2 regions of the Streptomyces sp. NPDC002574 genome follow, and region 2 is predicted to be linked to the other one. Evidence: riboswitches for the same ligand, from Rfam matches in the RefSeq annotation. Region 2 holds a riboswitch; the other holds the start of a gene.
What was found. A riboswitch is a leader RNA that binds a small molecule or an ion and turns the genes downstream of it on or off. The one in region 2 is predicted to bind glycine.
Positions count from the first base shown of each region.

Region 1 (7,354 bases), on a different contig from region 2:
GACGCTGAGTGACCGGGACCAGGCCCGGCCGGTGACCGGCCGGGCACGTCCCGACTACCCAAACCTGCCGAGCACGTCCTAGGGTTGCTGTGTGAACGAGCTCGACGTCGTGGGTGTCCGGGTCGAAATGCCCTCCAACCAGCCGATTGTGCTCCTGCGGGAAGTGGGAGGCGACCGCTACCTGCCCATCTGGATCGGGCCGGGGGAGGCCACCGCCATCGCTTTCGCGCAGCAGGGCATGACGCCCGCGCGGCCGCTGACCCATGATCTTTTCAAGGACGTGCTCGAGGCCGTCGGCCAGAGGCTGACCGAGGTCCGGATCACCGACCTGCGCGAGGGCGTCTTCTACGCCGAGCTGGTGTTCGCCAGCGGCGTGGAGGTGAGCGCCCGTCCCTCCGATGCCATAGCGCTCGCCCTGCGGACCGGAACCCCCATCTACGGGAGCGACGGTGTGCTGGACGACGCGGGCATCGCCATTCCCGACGAGCAGGAGGACGAGGTCGAGAAGTTCCGCGAATTCCTCGATCAGATCTCACCCGAGGACTTCGGAACCAGCAGCCAGTGAGGTCCGGCGCAGACCATTCGACGAGCCTTACCCCCTGAACGGATACGGGAAACCACTCCAGGGGTTGATATCACTCGGCGTGCCGAGCGTGGCGATCGTTGACGCACCCGGAGTGACTGCCTACCGTCGAGATGGAAAGTCCCGATGGCACGTGCGCGTGCCCTCAGGGGTGCGAAGGGACGGGAGGTCGGCGTGAGAAGCACCGGCGACGGTATGGCCGCTGGCGGCCCGTACCCGATGCGCGCGGCCCTGGCCCGCAACGCGGCCGTGGCCTCCGGCGGGGGCAGCGGAGAGGTCTCCGGCCAGGAGCCGGAAGCGACGGTCGAGAGCGTCGGCTACCGCGGGCCCACGGCCTGCGCGGCGACCGGGATCACCTACCGCCAACTCGACTACTGGGCCCGTACGGGACTCGTGGAGCCCAGCATCCGTCCGGCCTACGGCTCGGGCACCCAGCGGCTGTACAGCTTCAAGGACGTCGTCGTCCTCAAGATCGTCAAGCGGCTGCTGGACACGGGGGTGGCACTGCAGAACATCCGCACCGCGGTGCAGCACCTGCGTTCCACCAGCCCTGCAGAGCTGGCCCGGATGACCCTGATGAGCGACGGCGCCACCGTCTACGAGTGCACTTCTCCGGACGAGGTCGTGGACCTGCTCCAGGGCGGCCAGGGCATCTTCGGGATCGCGGTCGGCGTCGTGTGGCGCGACGTGGAGAGCGGGCTGTCGCAGCTGCACGGCGAGCGGGTCGACACCGGCGAGACCCTGGTCGGCCACAATCCCGGCGACGAACTCGCCCGGCGCCGCAATCGCGCGGTCTGACCCCACCGCCCTCCCGGCCGGGCCGGCGCCCCACCCGTCCGCCGTACGGACGTACGGCGGCTGTCGGTGCCGTAGGGCACCATCGATGACGTGAGAAGCGCGCCGACCATCCTCCATCTGGACATGGACGCGTTCTTCGCTGCCGTCGAGCAGGCCGCGAAGCCGAGTCTGCGGGGGAAGCCGGTCATCGTCGGGGGGCTGGGGCCGCGGGGCGTGGTGGCGACCGCCTCGTACGAGGCCCGTGTGCACGGCGTCCATTCCGCGATGGCGATGGCGCACGCCCGCCGGCTCTGCCCCAACGCCGCGTACCTCGTGCCGCGCTTCGCGGTGTACCGGCAGGTCAGCGATGTCGTGATGGACATCCTGGCCCGGCTGTCGCCGCTGGTGGAGCCGCTGAGCCTGGACGAGGCCTTCGTGGACCTGGAGGCGGGCGGCATCGCGGACGAGCCGCGGCGCGTGGGGGAGCGGCTGCGGGCCGACATCAGGGCGGCCACGGGGCTCACGGGCTCGGTCGGGCTCGCCGGGTCCAAGCTGCTCGCCAAGATCGCCTCCGAGCAGGCCAAGCCGGACGGCATGGTGGTCATCGAGCCCGGCACCGAGCGCGGGCTGCTGGCGCCCATGCAGGTGCGCACCCTGCCCGGTGTGGGACCGGCCACGGCCGAGCACCTGCGCAGGGGCGGTATCACCACCGTCGGGGACGTGGTGGAGGCGGGCGAGGCCGAGCTCGTACGCCTGCTGGGCAGGGCGCACGGCGCGCATGTGCACGGCATGGCCCTGGGGGTGGACGAACGGCCCGTGGTCCCCGACCGCGAGCACAAGTCGATCTCCGTCGAGGACACCTTCGACGTCGACCTCACCGACCGCATCCGGGTGCGTCTGGAAGTGGACCGCCTCGCCGACCGCTGCGTGCGGCGGCTTCGCGAGGCGGGACGCTCGGGGCGCACCGTCGTGCTGAAGGTCCGCCGGTACGACTTCACGACCCTCACCCGGTCCGAGACGCTGCGCGCCCCGACCGACGACCTCACCGTCGTGCGCGAGACGGCGGAGCGGCTGCTGGAGGCCGTGGACATCACGGGCGGCGTACGGCTGCTCGGCGTCGGCGTGGCAGGGCTGGCCGATTTCACGCAGGAGGACCTGTTCGCCCAGGCGGCTGAGCGGGAGGAGGCGGCCCCCGACGACGAGGGCGCCGCCGGGGCGGACGAGGACGCGGGACCGCCCGCCGGTGCCGCGTCGACGCCGGCCGCCGCGGAACGGCGCTGGATGCCCGGTCAGGACGTCCGGCATGCCGAGTACGGCGCCGGCTGGGTGCAGGGCAGCGGTGTCGGCCGGGTCACCGTGCGCTTCGAGGAGCCCTTGTCGGCGGTGCCGGGGCGGGTGCGGACGTTCGCGGTGGCCGATCCCGAACTGGAGCCGTCCGAGCCGCTGCCGCTGGTGTTATGCGGGAGTGCGTGAGCGGTCAGCCGTCGCCGGCCAGCTTGCCGAAGTCCCGGTCGGGCGGCGGCTCGTCGTCCGTCCCCGGGACGGCGCCCGGTCCGTTCATCCCGTAGTGGTGGTAGAGCTGCAGCTCCTGCTCCGGGGAGAGGTGCCGGCCCACCCCGAAGTCCGGGGCGTCCTTGATCAGCGCCTTGTCGAACGGGACGCGCAGCCCGTCCTCGCCGAACTCGCTCGGTTCCAGGGGGACGAAGGCGTCACGGCTGAACAGCCCGGTGCGCACCGCGGCCCACTCGGGCTCGCCGGTGGCGTCGTCCAGGTACACCTCGTCGACTGTGCCGATCTTCATTCCGTTGCGGTCGAAGGCCCTGCGCCCGATCAGGCTCCGCGGATCGATACCGGTCTGCACGGTCCCTCCAACTGGTCGCGATTACTCCTATTTAGGCACGAAAGGTGTCCGCTGTCACATGACTCTTCAACCGACGCCGCTGGTAGGCTGACAGTGGCTGGCGACCCCATGCGGGAGAGTCCCGGCGGTGCGAAGCACCGGCCGCCGGGCGCCGAAGGAGCAAACCCTCCCCGGAATCTCTCAGGCATCCGTACCGCATGGGTGAGGTCACTCTGGAAAGCAGGAAGGGCAGCCCGTCCGTGGCGGCCCGTTCCTCACCGACGGTGAAAGCCGTCCCGCTCGCGCGGGACGGTGAAACTCTCAGGTTCAGATGACAGAGGGGGAGGCCGTGTCGCGCCAGACCAGGAGGCCTCCGCAGATGACCGCCCACCGCATCCCTCTCACCGAGCTGGAGCGCGGCATCCCGTTCGAGCAGCGCCACATCGGGCCCGATGCCGCCGCGCAGGCCAAGATGCTCGCGCACGTCGGCTACGGTTCGCTGGACGAGCTCACCGCCGCAGCCGTGCCGGACACCATCAAGAGCGCCGAGGCCCTGGGCCTGCCGGCCGCCCGCACCGAGCCCGAGGTGCTGTCCGAACTGCGCGCGCTCGCGGACCGCAACCAGGTGCTGCGGCCCATGATCGGCCTGGGGTACCACGGCACCTTCACCCCGCCGGTCATCCTGCGCAACGTCATGGAGAACCCCGCCTGGTACACGGCGTACACCCCGTACCAGCCCGAGATCTCCCAGGGCCGCCTCGAGGCCCTCCTCAACTTCCAGACGGTCGTCGCGGACCTGACCGGCCTGCCCACCTCCGGTGCCTCGCTGCTCGACGAGGGCACCGCGGCCGCCGAGGCGATGGCCTTGGCCCGCCGGGTCGGCAAGGTCAAGCAGGGCGTCTTCCTGATCGACGCCGAGACCTTCCCGCAGACCGTCGCCGTGATCGAGACCCGCGCCGAGCCCACGGGCGTCGAGGTCGTCGTCGCGGACCTCACCGACGGCATCCCCGCGGAGATCGCCGAGCGCGGTGTCTTCGGCGTGCTGCTGCAGTACCCCGGCGCCTCCGGCGCCGTGCGCGACCTCAGGCCCGTCATCGAGCAGGCCCACGGGCTGGGTGCGATCGTCACGGTCGCCGCCGACCTGCTCGCCCTGACGCTGCTCACCTCGCCGGGCGAGCTCGGCGCCGACATCGCGATCGGCACCACCCAGCGCTTCGGCGTGCCGATGGGCTTCGGCGGGCCGCACGCCGGCTACATGGCCGTCCGCGACGCGTACGCCCGCAGCCTGCCCGGCCGCCTGGTCGGCGTCTCCGTCGACGCCGACGGCGACAAGGCCTACCGCCTGGCGCTGCAGACCCGCGAGCAGCACATCCGCCGCGAGAAGGCCACCAGCAACATCTGCACCGCCCAGGTGCTGCTCGCCGTGATGGCAGGCATGTACGCGGTCTACCACGGCCCGGACGGCCTGGCGCAGATCGCCCGCCGCACCCACCGCTACGCGGCCGTCCTCGCCTCCGGCCTGCGCGCCGGCGGCGTCGAGGTGACCACCGGCGCCTTCTTCGACACCGTCACCGCCCGTGTGCCGGGACGGGCCGCCGAGGTCGTGGCCGCCGCCCGCGAGGCCGGTGTCAACCTGCGCCAGGTCGACACCGACCTGGTCGGCATCGCCTGTGACGAGACCACCGGCCGCGCCGACCTGGCCGCCGTCTGGGGTGCCTTCGGTGTCACCGGCGACAGCGCCGACATCGAGCGCCTGGACGCCGCCACCGAGGACGCGCTGCCCGCCGCGCTCGTGCGCGAGGTGGACTACCTGACCCACCCGGTCTTCCACCAGCACCGCTCGGAGACCGCGATGCTGCGCTACCTGCGCCGCCTCGCCGACCGCGACTACGCGCTGGACCGCGGCATGATCCCGCTCGGTTCCTGCACGATGAAGCTGAACGCGACCACCGAGATGGAGCCGGTCACCTGGCCCGAGTTCGGCGCGCTGCACCCCTTCGCCCCCGCCGAGCAGGCCGAGGGCTACCTCACGCTCATCCGTGAGCTGGAGGAGCGTCTCGCCGAGGTCACCGGCTACGACAAGGTGAGCCTGCAGCCCAACGCCGGTTCCCAGGGCGAGCTGGCCGGCCTGCTGGCCGTCCGCGCGTACCACCGCGCCAACGGCGACGCCCAGCGCACCGTCTGCCTCATCCCGTCCTCCGCGCACGGCACCAACGCCGCCAGCGCCGTGATGGCCGGCATGAAGGTCGTCGTCGTCAAGACCGCCGGTGACGGCGAGGTCGACGTCGAGGACCTGCGGGCCAAGATCGAGCAGCACCGCGACGAGCTCGCGGTGCTCATGGTCACCTACCCGTCCACGCACGGTGTCTTCGAGGAGCACATCGGCGACATCTGCGCGACCGTCCACGACGCCGGCGGCCAGGTCTACGTCGACGGCGCCAACCTCAACGCCCTGGTCGGCCTGGCCAAGCCCGGTCACTTCGGCGGCGACGTCTCGCACCTGAACCTGCACAAGACCTTCTGCATCCCGCACGGCGGCGGCGGCCCCGGCGTCGGCCCGGTCGCGGTCCGCGCGCACCTCGCGCCGTACCTGCCGAACCACCCGCTGCAGCCCGAGGCCGGTCCGGAGACCGGTGTCGGCCCGATCTCGGCCGCCCCGTGGGGCTCGGCCGGCATCCTGCCGATCTCGTGGGCGTACGTGCGCCTGATGGGCGGCGAGGGCCTGAAGCGCGCCACCCAGGTCGCGGTGCTCGGTGCCAACTACATCGCCAAGCGCCTGGAGCCGCACTACCCGGTGCTCTACACCGGCCCCGGCGGGCTGGTCGCGCACGAGTGCATCATCGATCTGCGCGAACTGACCAAGGAGACGGGCGTGACCGTCGACGACGTCGCCAAGCGCCTGATCGACTACGGCTTCCACGCGCCGACGATGTCGTTCCCGGTCGCCGGGACGCTGATGATCGAGCCGACGGAGAGCGAGAACCTCGCGGAGCTGGACCGCTTCTGCGACACGATGATCGCCATCCGCGCGGAGATCGAGCGGGTCGGCTCGGGGGCGTGGCCCAAGGACGACAACCCGCTGCGCAACGCCCCGCACACCGCGGCGGCGCTGGGAGGGGAGTGGAAGCACTCCTACACGCGCGAGGAGGCGGTGTTCCCGGCGGGCGTGTCGGCCGCCGACAAGTACTGGCCGCCGGTGCGCCGCATCGACGGTGCCTTCGGCGACCGCAACCTGGTCTGCTCCTGCCCGCCGCTGGACGAGTACGACAACTAGTCACCGCCGGCCCGGGAACGGGCCGGGGACTCACAAGGGTCGGCCCCGCTGTTCGTCGGCGGGGTCGGCCCTTTTCCGTGTCTCTCGCGGCGTTGCTGCGGCGGCGTTCGCCGCGTCGGCGGTGCCGCGGGTCATGCGGCCGTGACGACGTGCTCGCTGCCGAGCGGGCGGTGGGGGGCGATGATCTGTCCGTCGGGGAGCAGTTCGCCGGTGTCCTCGAAGAGCAGGACGCCGTTGCACAGCAGGCTCCACCCCTGCTCGGGGTGGCTGGCGACGATGTGCGCGGCCTCCCGGTCGGAGTTGGCGGCGGACGGGCAATGCGGCTGGTGCGGGCACATGGACGAAGTCTTTCGCTGCGAGTGGTGTGACATACGGCTTGATTGGGTAGGAACCTCAGTCATGGCCGTTCCCCCGTTCAGTCGGTCGGTCCCAGTGTTGCTCTACTGACGGTTTTCCGCAGGGATTTCGCGCGAGCTGTCCTCGATAGTTGGTGACGCTTTCACTCTGGCGGGCGGTTGCCCGGACAATGCAACGCCTCCGTGACCGGTCGGTCACGGAGGCGTTCGAGCACCACCCCGGGAAGGAACCGTCAAGCGGTCGTGCCGAGCAGGGGCGGGGGAGCCAGTCGCAGGGTGAGCACGGGCACCAGGTCCGAGAGCCGGTGCATGCGGTGCGCGGCGATCCCGGGAGGCGCCGGCGCGAGGGGGATCAGCAGGTCCGTGGCGGCCGGTTGGGCTGTTCCGGCGTCGGCGCCGGTGTCACCGTGCAGCCACAGGGTCAGCATGTAGAGGCCCGGCACCGAGAGCAGGTGCGGCTGGTAGGGCGCGACCAAGGCGTCGGCCTGGAGCAACGCGCGCTCGGTAGAGGCCAGGTACGGCCC
Region 1 is NZ_JBIARB010000005.1:546,821-554,174, reverse strand. It holds gene ACFYXS_RS15175 (MerR family transcriptional regulator) at 1-2, shown strand, start outside; gene ACFYXS_RS15170 (bifunctional nuclease family protein) at 92-565, shown strand; gene ACFYXS_RS15165 (MerR family transcriptional regulator) at 803-1,381, shown strand; gene ACFYXS_RS15160 (DNA polymerase IV) at 1,472-2,833, shown strand; gene ACFYXS_RS15155 (PRC-barrel domain-containing protein) at 2,838-3,221, opposite strand; glycine riboswitch at 3,323-3,427, shown strand; gene gcvP (aminomethyl-transferring glycine dehydrogenase) at 3,580-6,474, shown strand; gene ACFYXS_RS15145 (DUF5999 family protein) at 6,606-6,812, opposite strand; gene ACFYXS_RS15140 (hypothetical protein) at 7,064-7,354, opposite strand, start outside.
Region 1: another riboswitch for glycine. It lies ahead of gcvP (aminomethyl-transferring glycine dehydrogenase); the one in region 2 lies ahead of gcvT (glycine cleavage system aminomethyltransferase GcvT).

Region 2 (7,354 bases):
AGGGCTGGGCGCACTACGTGGAGGAGGTCTGCCTGGAGGAGGGCTTCCGCTCCCGCGACCCCCGCTTCGCCATCGGCGTCGCCCTGGAGGCGCTCGTCCGTGTGACACGGCTGGCCTGTGCCATCGGGCTGCACACGGGGGCGATGACACTGGAGGAGGCCACCGCGCGGTTCATGCGCGACGCCCGTCTCGCGCGCGCCGGCGCCGCCTCCGAGGCCCGCCGGGGCACCTTCGACGCGGCCTACGGGCGCTACACCTGGGGCAAGTTGGAGATCATGCGGCTGCGGGAACGGGCCCGGCAGGAGTGGGGGCAGGACTTCACGCTGCGGCGGTTCCACACGTCCCTGCTGGAGCTGGGCAGCCCTCCGCTCGGACTGATCTCCGCGGTGCTCTGACGGGCCCCGGGGGGCGGCTGCGGGCAGGGCCCGTGAGCCGCCCCTGCAGGGCTCAGTAACGCTGCGGCGCCCACCCCTGGACGGCGCTCGCGGCTCCGCCGCCCGCGTGGGCGTCGCGGTCGTAGAAGGGCTGCGCGGCCGCCCGCATCCACATGCCGACGGGGTCGTACTCGTCGGCGAGGGCGACCGCGGCGACGGGCAGCCCCTGGGGCACCGCGGCGAGGGCGGACTGCATCATCAGGCGCACCGTCTCGGCGGACTGCGGGCCGGCGTCGTAGAGGTCGACGCCGATCGCGAGGTAGGGCTCGCCGACGGCGGGCTGGACCCAGGCGCGGCGCAGGGAGCGCACCGCGGGGGTGCGGTGGGCCTGCTGGGACAACAGGGCGTAGTACTGCGGGATCTGGAGTGCGGGCTCGGCTATCCGCAGCGGCCCCGCGGGGGCCTGGTCCAGCCCGAGACCGATCCGGCGCAGGTCGAGCCACGGGACGCCGACCCCGCCGCCGGGGGCGTGCGGATCGAGCCACAGGCCCCAGCGGTCCGGGAAGAGGGAGGCGGCGATCTCGCGGCCGGACACGACCTCGTGCGCCCGGGTCCAGCCGCTGGCGGCCAGTTCGCGCGAGGAGGTCACACAGGGGGCGTAACCGTAGCCGCCCACCTCGATGTTGCCGTACTGCGCGTCCGCGCCGCCGGGCGTGCCCTGCCACAGCAGCATCCAGACCTCGCTGTCGGCGAGGGTCCGCAGCAATGTCTCGTACGCGTCGAACCTGCCGGGCGTCACCTGCCGCAGCGCATGCTCCAGCCCACCGTCCCCTCCCGCGCCCGCGCCCACGTGACCCGCCCTTCCGTCTCTGCGTCGTCCACTGCTTCGGCTGCCGGACCCAGGTTATGCGCCGGTGCCGACAAAGAAGGGTCGCACGCGCTCGATCATCCAGTCCCCCACGGGGTCCTGCGCGACGTCGAGGAGGACGAGATTGACCTGCCACGGCACGGGGACGGCGCCGAGCGCGCGGCCGAGCGCGGTCATCGCGGCGACCCGGTCCTCCTCCTGCCAGCGGTCGAGTTCGACGCCGATGAAGAGCGCGGCCGGGTCCCCCTCGACGCTGGCCATGGCGCGACGCGCGGTGAGGACGACCGGGGTGACGGCGAACTCGCCAGCGGCGGCGGCCAGGAACTCCACCGGCTCCTCGTCCGGCGAGGGCTCCCACAGCCGCACCCGGGCGCCGGTCGGCGTGCCGGCCTCGCGGTCGGTGCGGCACAGTTCCATGACGGCGGGCGGCGGCAGCGGAATCCCCACCGCGCCACCGGGGTTGACGGCGATGCCGACCTGCGGCGGCAGTCCGCGGGCGAACTCGCGGGCCGGGGCGACGGCGAAGTCCATGCCCTGCGCGGCGTGCAGGAACTGCTGCTCGGAACTGAACACCGGGACGAAGACGCCGCCGCCGAGTTCGATGGTGGGAAGGTCCAGGTCGGGACTGCTCTGGTTGCCGCCGGCCGGCAGCGGGATCCACAACTGCGAGCGCCCCAGCACCTCCAGGACCCGCGCGGTCGCGCCGGCATCGCCGAGGGCCGCGGTGAGCACTTCCTCGAGTTCGTTGGCGGGCCAGGTGCCGGCGGGCTGTTCGCCCGCGAACGCCGGGGCGAATCCGTCGGGTATCCGCTGCCCAGGGATGTTCACTGCGTCTCGCCTCGCAAAATCCGGTCGTGGTGCCCTCTCCCAAAACCCTATCCGCAGGCGGCCCCGACGGACCCCTCCGGGCCAGGAACCGTCACACCGTGCGATCTTCCGGTTGCGAGGGGTCACGACTTCTCACAAGGTGGGGCAGGCAAGGACAAAACCCTCACTTGGGAGATTCCTCAATATGCGCATCACCAGGACCACCTCCGCCCTCATAGCTGCCGCCGTCTGCGGTTCGCTGACGATGGGCCTCACCGGCGGTGTCGCGAGTGCCCACGCCCCGGTCCGGATCACGGCCGTTCACCTGGCGCGTACCGCCGATGCGGCGGAGACCGGCCGTGCCGACATCATCGCCAAGCTGGGTGACACGCTGTCGATCGGCGCGAAGCTCACACAGGAGGCCCAGGCCCAGGCTCCCGACTCGGCGAAGCTCGAAGAGCTCCGCCAGGGCCTGGAGGAGGCGACCCAGCAGTTGTCCACGGTCGTCGACCAGGCGGCCGGCGCGGCCGGCCCGTCGCAGACCGACCAGTCCGGCGCCGACCCGGCGGCCCAGTTCCCGGCCGACCCCGCCGCCGACCCGCAGTTCGCCGACGTGGCGCTGCCCGTCGACAGCAGCGAGCGTGCCGCGGACGCCGTGTCCGACGTCCAGAAGCAGCTCGACACGCTGGTGACCGACGTCGCCGCGCTGCTGAAGGCGGCCGTGAACAAGGACCTCGCGGGGGTGACCGCCGGGGTGGCCAAGGTCGTCGCCGACCTGCAGGCGCTCCTGCTGTCCGTACCGAAGCTCATTCCCCTTCCCATCACCCTGCCGCTGGAGGACCAGTCGGCGCAGGACCCGCAGGCTCCCGAGGCCCTGGCGCCCGAGGACCCGGCCGCGGCTCCCCAGGCTCCCGAGATGCCTGCGGTGCCGATGGCCCCTGCCTCGCAGGTCCCGTAGTCAGCCCACTCACCGCAGCATCACCGCAGTACGGGGTGGCCCGGCCGCTCAGCCGTCGAAGTCGATGGCCTCGAGCCGCCGGGCCGCTTCGCGGTCCAGCAGCACCGCAGAGGTGCACGCGGCCGGCAGCCGGCCCTCCTCGGCGGCGCGCAGCAGCAGCCGCGAGGCCCGCTGGTGCCGGGCCATGGCGTACGCCGAGACCCCCCGCCCCCGCGAACGCTGCCCGTCGAGGGCGGCCTCCACGGGCACGTCGAGCAGCACCAGGTGCATCCCCCGGCCGCGGCGCCGGACCTCCCGGCCGACCCAGGCCCGTACCCACGGCAGGGTGCCGCAGTCGTGCAGGGCCACGCCGGCCCCGGAGCGCAGGGCCCGCCACAGGCCCGTGTAGTGCGCCAGCCGCACCAGCGGACGGTAGACGGCATAGGGCAGCAGGCGGGGCATCCGGGCCTGCCAGCGCTCGCGCACGTCCTGGGAGTCGATCAGCCAGGCGTCGCCGGACACACGGCGCATGAGCGTGCTCTTGCCGCCGCCGGGGAGCCCGGAGACGATCAGGACGTCACCGGCCGGGTAGCGCAACCGCCGTACCGGGGTGCGGCTCGCGCGCAGGTCGACCAGCCGGCCCGGGCGCACCGAGCGGCCGGCACGGGCCGCGCCGCGGGGACGGACCGGCGGCCTCACGGCCGCCGGACGGGGAGCGGCCGGTGCCCCGGCCGTCGCGTACGCACTCTGCCACCGCACAGTCGCCCTCCCGGTGAGACTTTCAAGAAATGGTAAATCCTCGGTATGCGCCTACCCGGGGAAGCGACGCGGTGACAACACGATCGGGACCCGACCGGGACATCGGGGACACGGCCGCGACAAGGCCGAGCGGCCGTGCAATGATGGCGGCCTCAATCACATATCGGCCGTTCGAGGCCGCGCGGGAGAGTTCCCCGCTCCCGCCGTGGCGGGCGGGGCGCCGAAGGAGCAAGTCCTCCCTTGAATCTCTCAGGCACAGATACCGCGCGTCCGAGGCACATCTGAAAAGCGGGCGAGCCCTCCCGGTCCGGGGCGGCCGCCCCACCCAAGGTGCAAACCCGGGCTCCTCCGCACGGAGGGTCCAGGTGAACCTCTCAGGTTCCGATGACAGATGGGGAGGGCAAGCCCCCCTCCTGTCATCGCCAGACCTGTCTTTCCATGTCCTTGGGAGCCCGCCCGATGAGTGAACCCCGCCGTACCGCGCTGGACGCCCTGCACCGGTCCCTCGGTGCCACCATGACCGACTTCGCGGGCTGGGACATGCCGCTGCGGTACGCCAGCGAGCGCGACGAGCACACCGCCGTACGGACCCGGGCCGGTCTCTTCGACCTCTCCCACATGGGCGAGATCACGGTCACCGGCCCCGCCGCAGGCGAGGCGCTGGACCACGCGCTGGTCGGCCACATCTCCGCGCTGGCCGTGGGTCGCGCGCGCTACACGATGATCTGTGCCCCCGACGGCGGCATCCTGGACGACCTGATCGTCTACCGCCTCGGCGAGCAGGAGTACATGGTCGTCGCCAACGCCTCCAACGCCCAGGTCGTCCTGGACGCCGTGACCGAGCGCGCCGCCGGCTTCGACGCCGCCGTCCGCGACGACCGGGACGCGTACGCGCTGATCGCCGTCCAGGGCCCGGAGTCCCCCGGCATCCTGAAGTCGCTGACCGACGCCGACCTCGACGGCCTGAAGTACTACGCCGGGCTGCCCGGCACGGTCGCCGGCGTCTCCGCGCTGATCGCCCGCACGGGGTACACCGGTGAGGACGGCTTCGAGCTGTTCGTCGCCCCCGCCGACGCCGAGAAGCTGTGGCAGGCGCTCACCGACGCGGGTGCGGGCGCCGGCCTGGTGCCGTGCGGCCTGTCCTGCCGGGACACGCTGCGCCTGGAGGCGGGCATGCCGCTGTACGGCAACGAACTGACCACCGCCCTGACCCCGTTCGACGCCGGTCTCGGCCGGGTCGTGAAGTTCGACAAGCCCGGTGACTTCGTGGGCCGGCAGGCCCTGACCGCCGCCGCGGAGCGCGCCGCGGCCGAGCCGCCGCGCAGGCTGGTCGGCCTGGTCGCCGAGGGCCGCCGGGTCCCGCGGGCGGGCTACCCGGTGGTGGCCGGCGGCGCCGTGATCGGCGAGGTCACCTCGGGCGCCCCGTCCCCGACCCTGGGCAAGCCGATCGCCATGGCGTACGTGGACGCCGCGCACGCCGCGCCGGGCACCTCCGGTGTGGGCGTGGACATTCGCGGTACCCATGAGCCGTACGAGGTGGTGGCGCTGCCGTTCTACAAGCGGCAGCGCTGAGGCTCCGCCCGCACACCGGGCACCGCCGTCCCACCTGTCAAGACAGCCGTTCACCAGCACATCCCGTCATCCAGGAGAATTCACGCCATGAGCAACCCCCAGCAGCTGCGCTACAGCAAGGAGCACGAGTGGCTGTCGGCCGCGGACGCGGACGGCGTGTCCTCGGTGGGCATCACCGAGCACGCGGCGAACGCCCTCGGCGACGTCGTCTACGTCCAGCTCCCGACGGTCGGCGACTCGGTGTCCGCGGGCGAGACCTGCGGCGAGCTGGAGTCGACCAAGTCGGTCAGCGACCTGTACTCCCCCGTCTCCGGTGAGGTCACCGAGGTCAACGAGGACGTCGTCAACGACCCCTCCCTGGTCAACTCGGCCTCCTTCGAGGGCGGCTGGCTGTTCAAGGTGAAGGTGTCCGAGGAGCCGGGCGACCTGCTCTCGGCCGACGAGTACACCGCCTTCACCGGCAGCTGACGCCGCCGCGGCGGCACCAGGCCGCCCCGACCTGCCCACCCCGACCTCCGGACGGATGACCCCCCAGATGTCGCTTCTCAACAGCTCCCTGCACGAGCTCGACCCCGACGTCGCCGCCGCCGTCGACGCCGAACTGCACCGCCAGCAGTCCACCCTGGAGATGATCGCCTCGGAGAACTTCGCTCCGGTCGCGGTCCTCCAGGCCCAGGGCTCGGTGCTGACCAACAAGTACGCCGAGGGCTACCCCGGCCGCCGCTACTACGGCGGCTGCGAGCACGTCGACGTCGTCGAGCAGCTCGCCATCGACCGGGTCAAGGCGCTGTTCGGCGCCGAGCACGCCAACGTCCAGCCGCACTCGGGCGCGCAGGCCAACGCGGCCGCGATGTTCGCGCTGCTGAACCCCGGCGACACGATCCTGGGCCTGAACCTCGCCCACGGCGGGCACCTGACCCACGGCATGAAGATCAACTTCTCCGGCAAGCTCTACAACGTGGTCGCCTACCACGTGGACGCCGAGACCGGCCAGGTCGACATGGCCGAGGTCGAGCGGCTGGCCAAGGAGTCCCGGCCGAAGCTGATCATCGCCGGCTGGTCCGCGTACCCGCGGCAGCTGGACTTCGCGGCCTTCCGGCGGATCGCCGACGAGGTCGGCGCCTACCTGATGGTCGACATGGCGCACTTCGCCGGGCTGGTCGCGGCGGGGCTCCACCCCTCCCCCGTGCCGCACGCGGACGTCGTCACCACCACCACGCACAAGACGCTGGGCGGCCCGCGCGGCGGCGTCATCCTGTGCAAGGCCGAACTCGCCAAGAAGATCAACTCGGCGGTCTTCCCCGGCCAGCAGGGCGGCCCGCTGGAGCACGTCATCGCGGCGAAGGCGGTCGCCTTCAAGGTCGCGGCGAGCGAGGAGTTCAAGGACCGCCAGGTCCGCACCCTGGAGGGCGCGAAGATCCTCGCCGAGCGGCTGACGCAGGCCGATGTCACGGCGGCGGGCGTCTCGGTGCTCTCCGGCGGCACGGACGTCCACCTGGTCCTGGTCGACCTGCGCGACAGCGACCTGGACGGGCAGCAGGCCGAGGACCGGCTCCACGAGATCGGCATCACGGTCAACCGCAACGCCGTCCCGAACGACCCGCGCCCGCCTATGGTCACCTCCGGCCTGCGCATCGGCACGCCCGCGCTGGCCACCCGCGGCTTCGGCACCGACGACTTCCGCGAGGTCGCCGACGTCATCGCCGAGGCGCTCAAGCCGGGCTTCGACGCGGAGCAGGCCAAGGCGCTCGGCGCCCGGGTCGCCGCGCTCGCCGAGCGGCACCCGCTCTACCCCGGCCTGAAGTAGCGATCGTCACCCGTTGTGCGGGACCGCCCCGGCCGGCGGTCCCGCACACTGGACCTTGCGCGCGACACCCGTGCGCGCCATCCGTACCACCCGGCGGCGATCCCGCCGGCCACCCACGGACAACGGGGTCCGTGAACCCGAGGAGTCCTTCACCGTGGCCATCTCCGTCTTCGACCTCTTCTCGATCGGCATAGGCCCGTCCAGCTCGCACACCGTGGGCCCGATGCGCG
Region 2 is NZ_JBIARB010000003.1:403,429-410,782, reverse strand. It holds gene ACFYXS_RS08760 (DUF885 family protein) at 1-395, shown strand, start outside; gene ACFYXS_RS08755 (enhanced serine sensitivity protein SseB C-terminal domain-containing protein) at 448-1,224, opposite strand; gene ACFYXS_RS08750 (enhanced serine sensitivity protein SseB) at 1,279-2,070, opposite strand; gene ACFYXS_RS08745 (hypothetical protein) at 2,255-3,007, shown strand; gene ACFYXS_RS08740 (ATP-binding protein) at 3,056-3,745, opposite strand; glycine riboswitch at 3,918-4,020, shown strand; gene gcvT (glycine cleavage system aminomethyltransferase GcvT) at 4,205-5,317, shown strand; gene gcvH (glycine cleavage system protein GcvH) at 5,405-5,785, shown strand; gene glyA (serine hydroxymethyltransferase) at 5,853-7,124, shown strand; gene ACFYXS_RS08720 (L-serine ammonia-lyase) at 7,279-7,354, shown strand, end outside.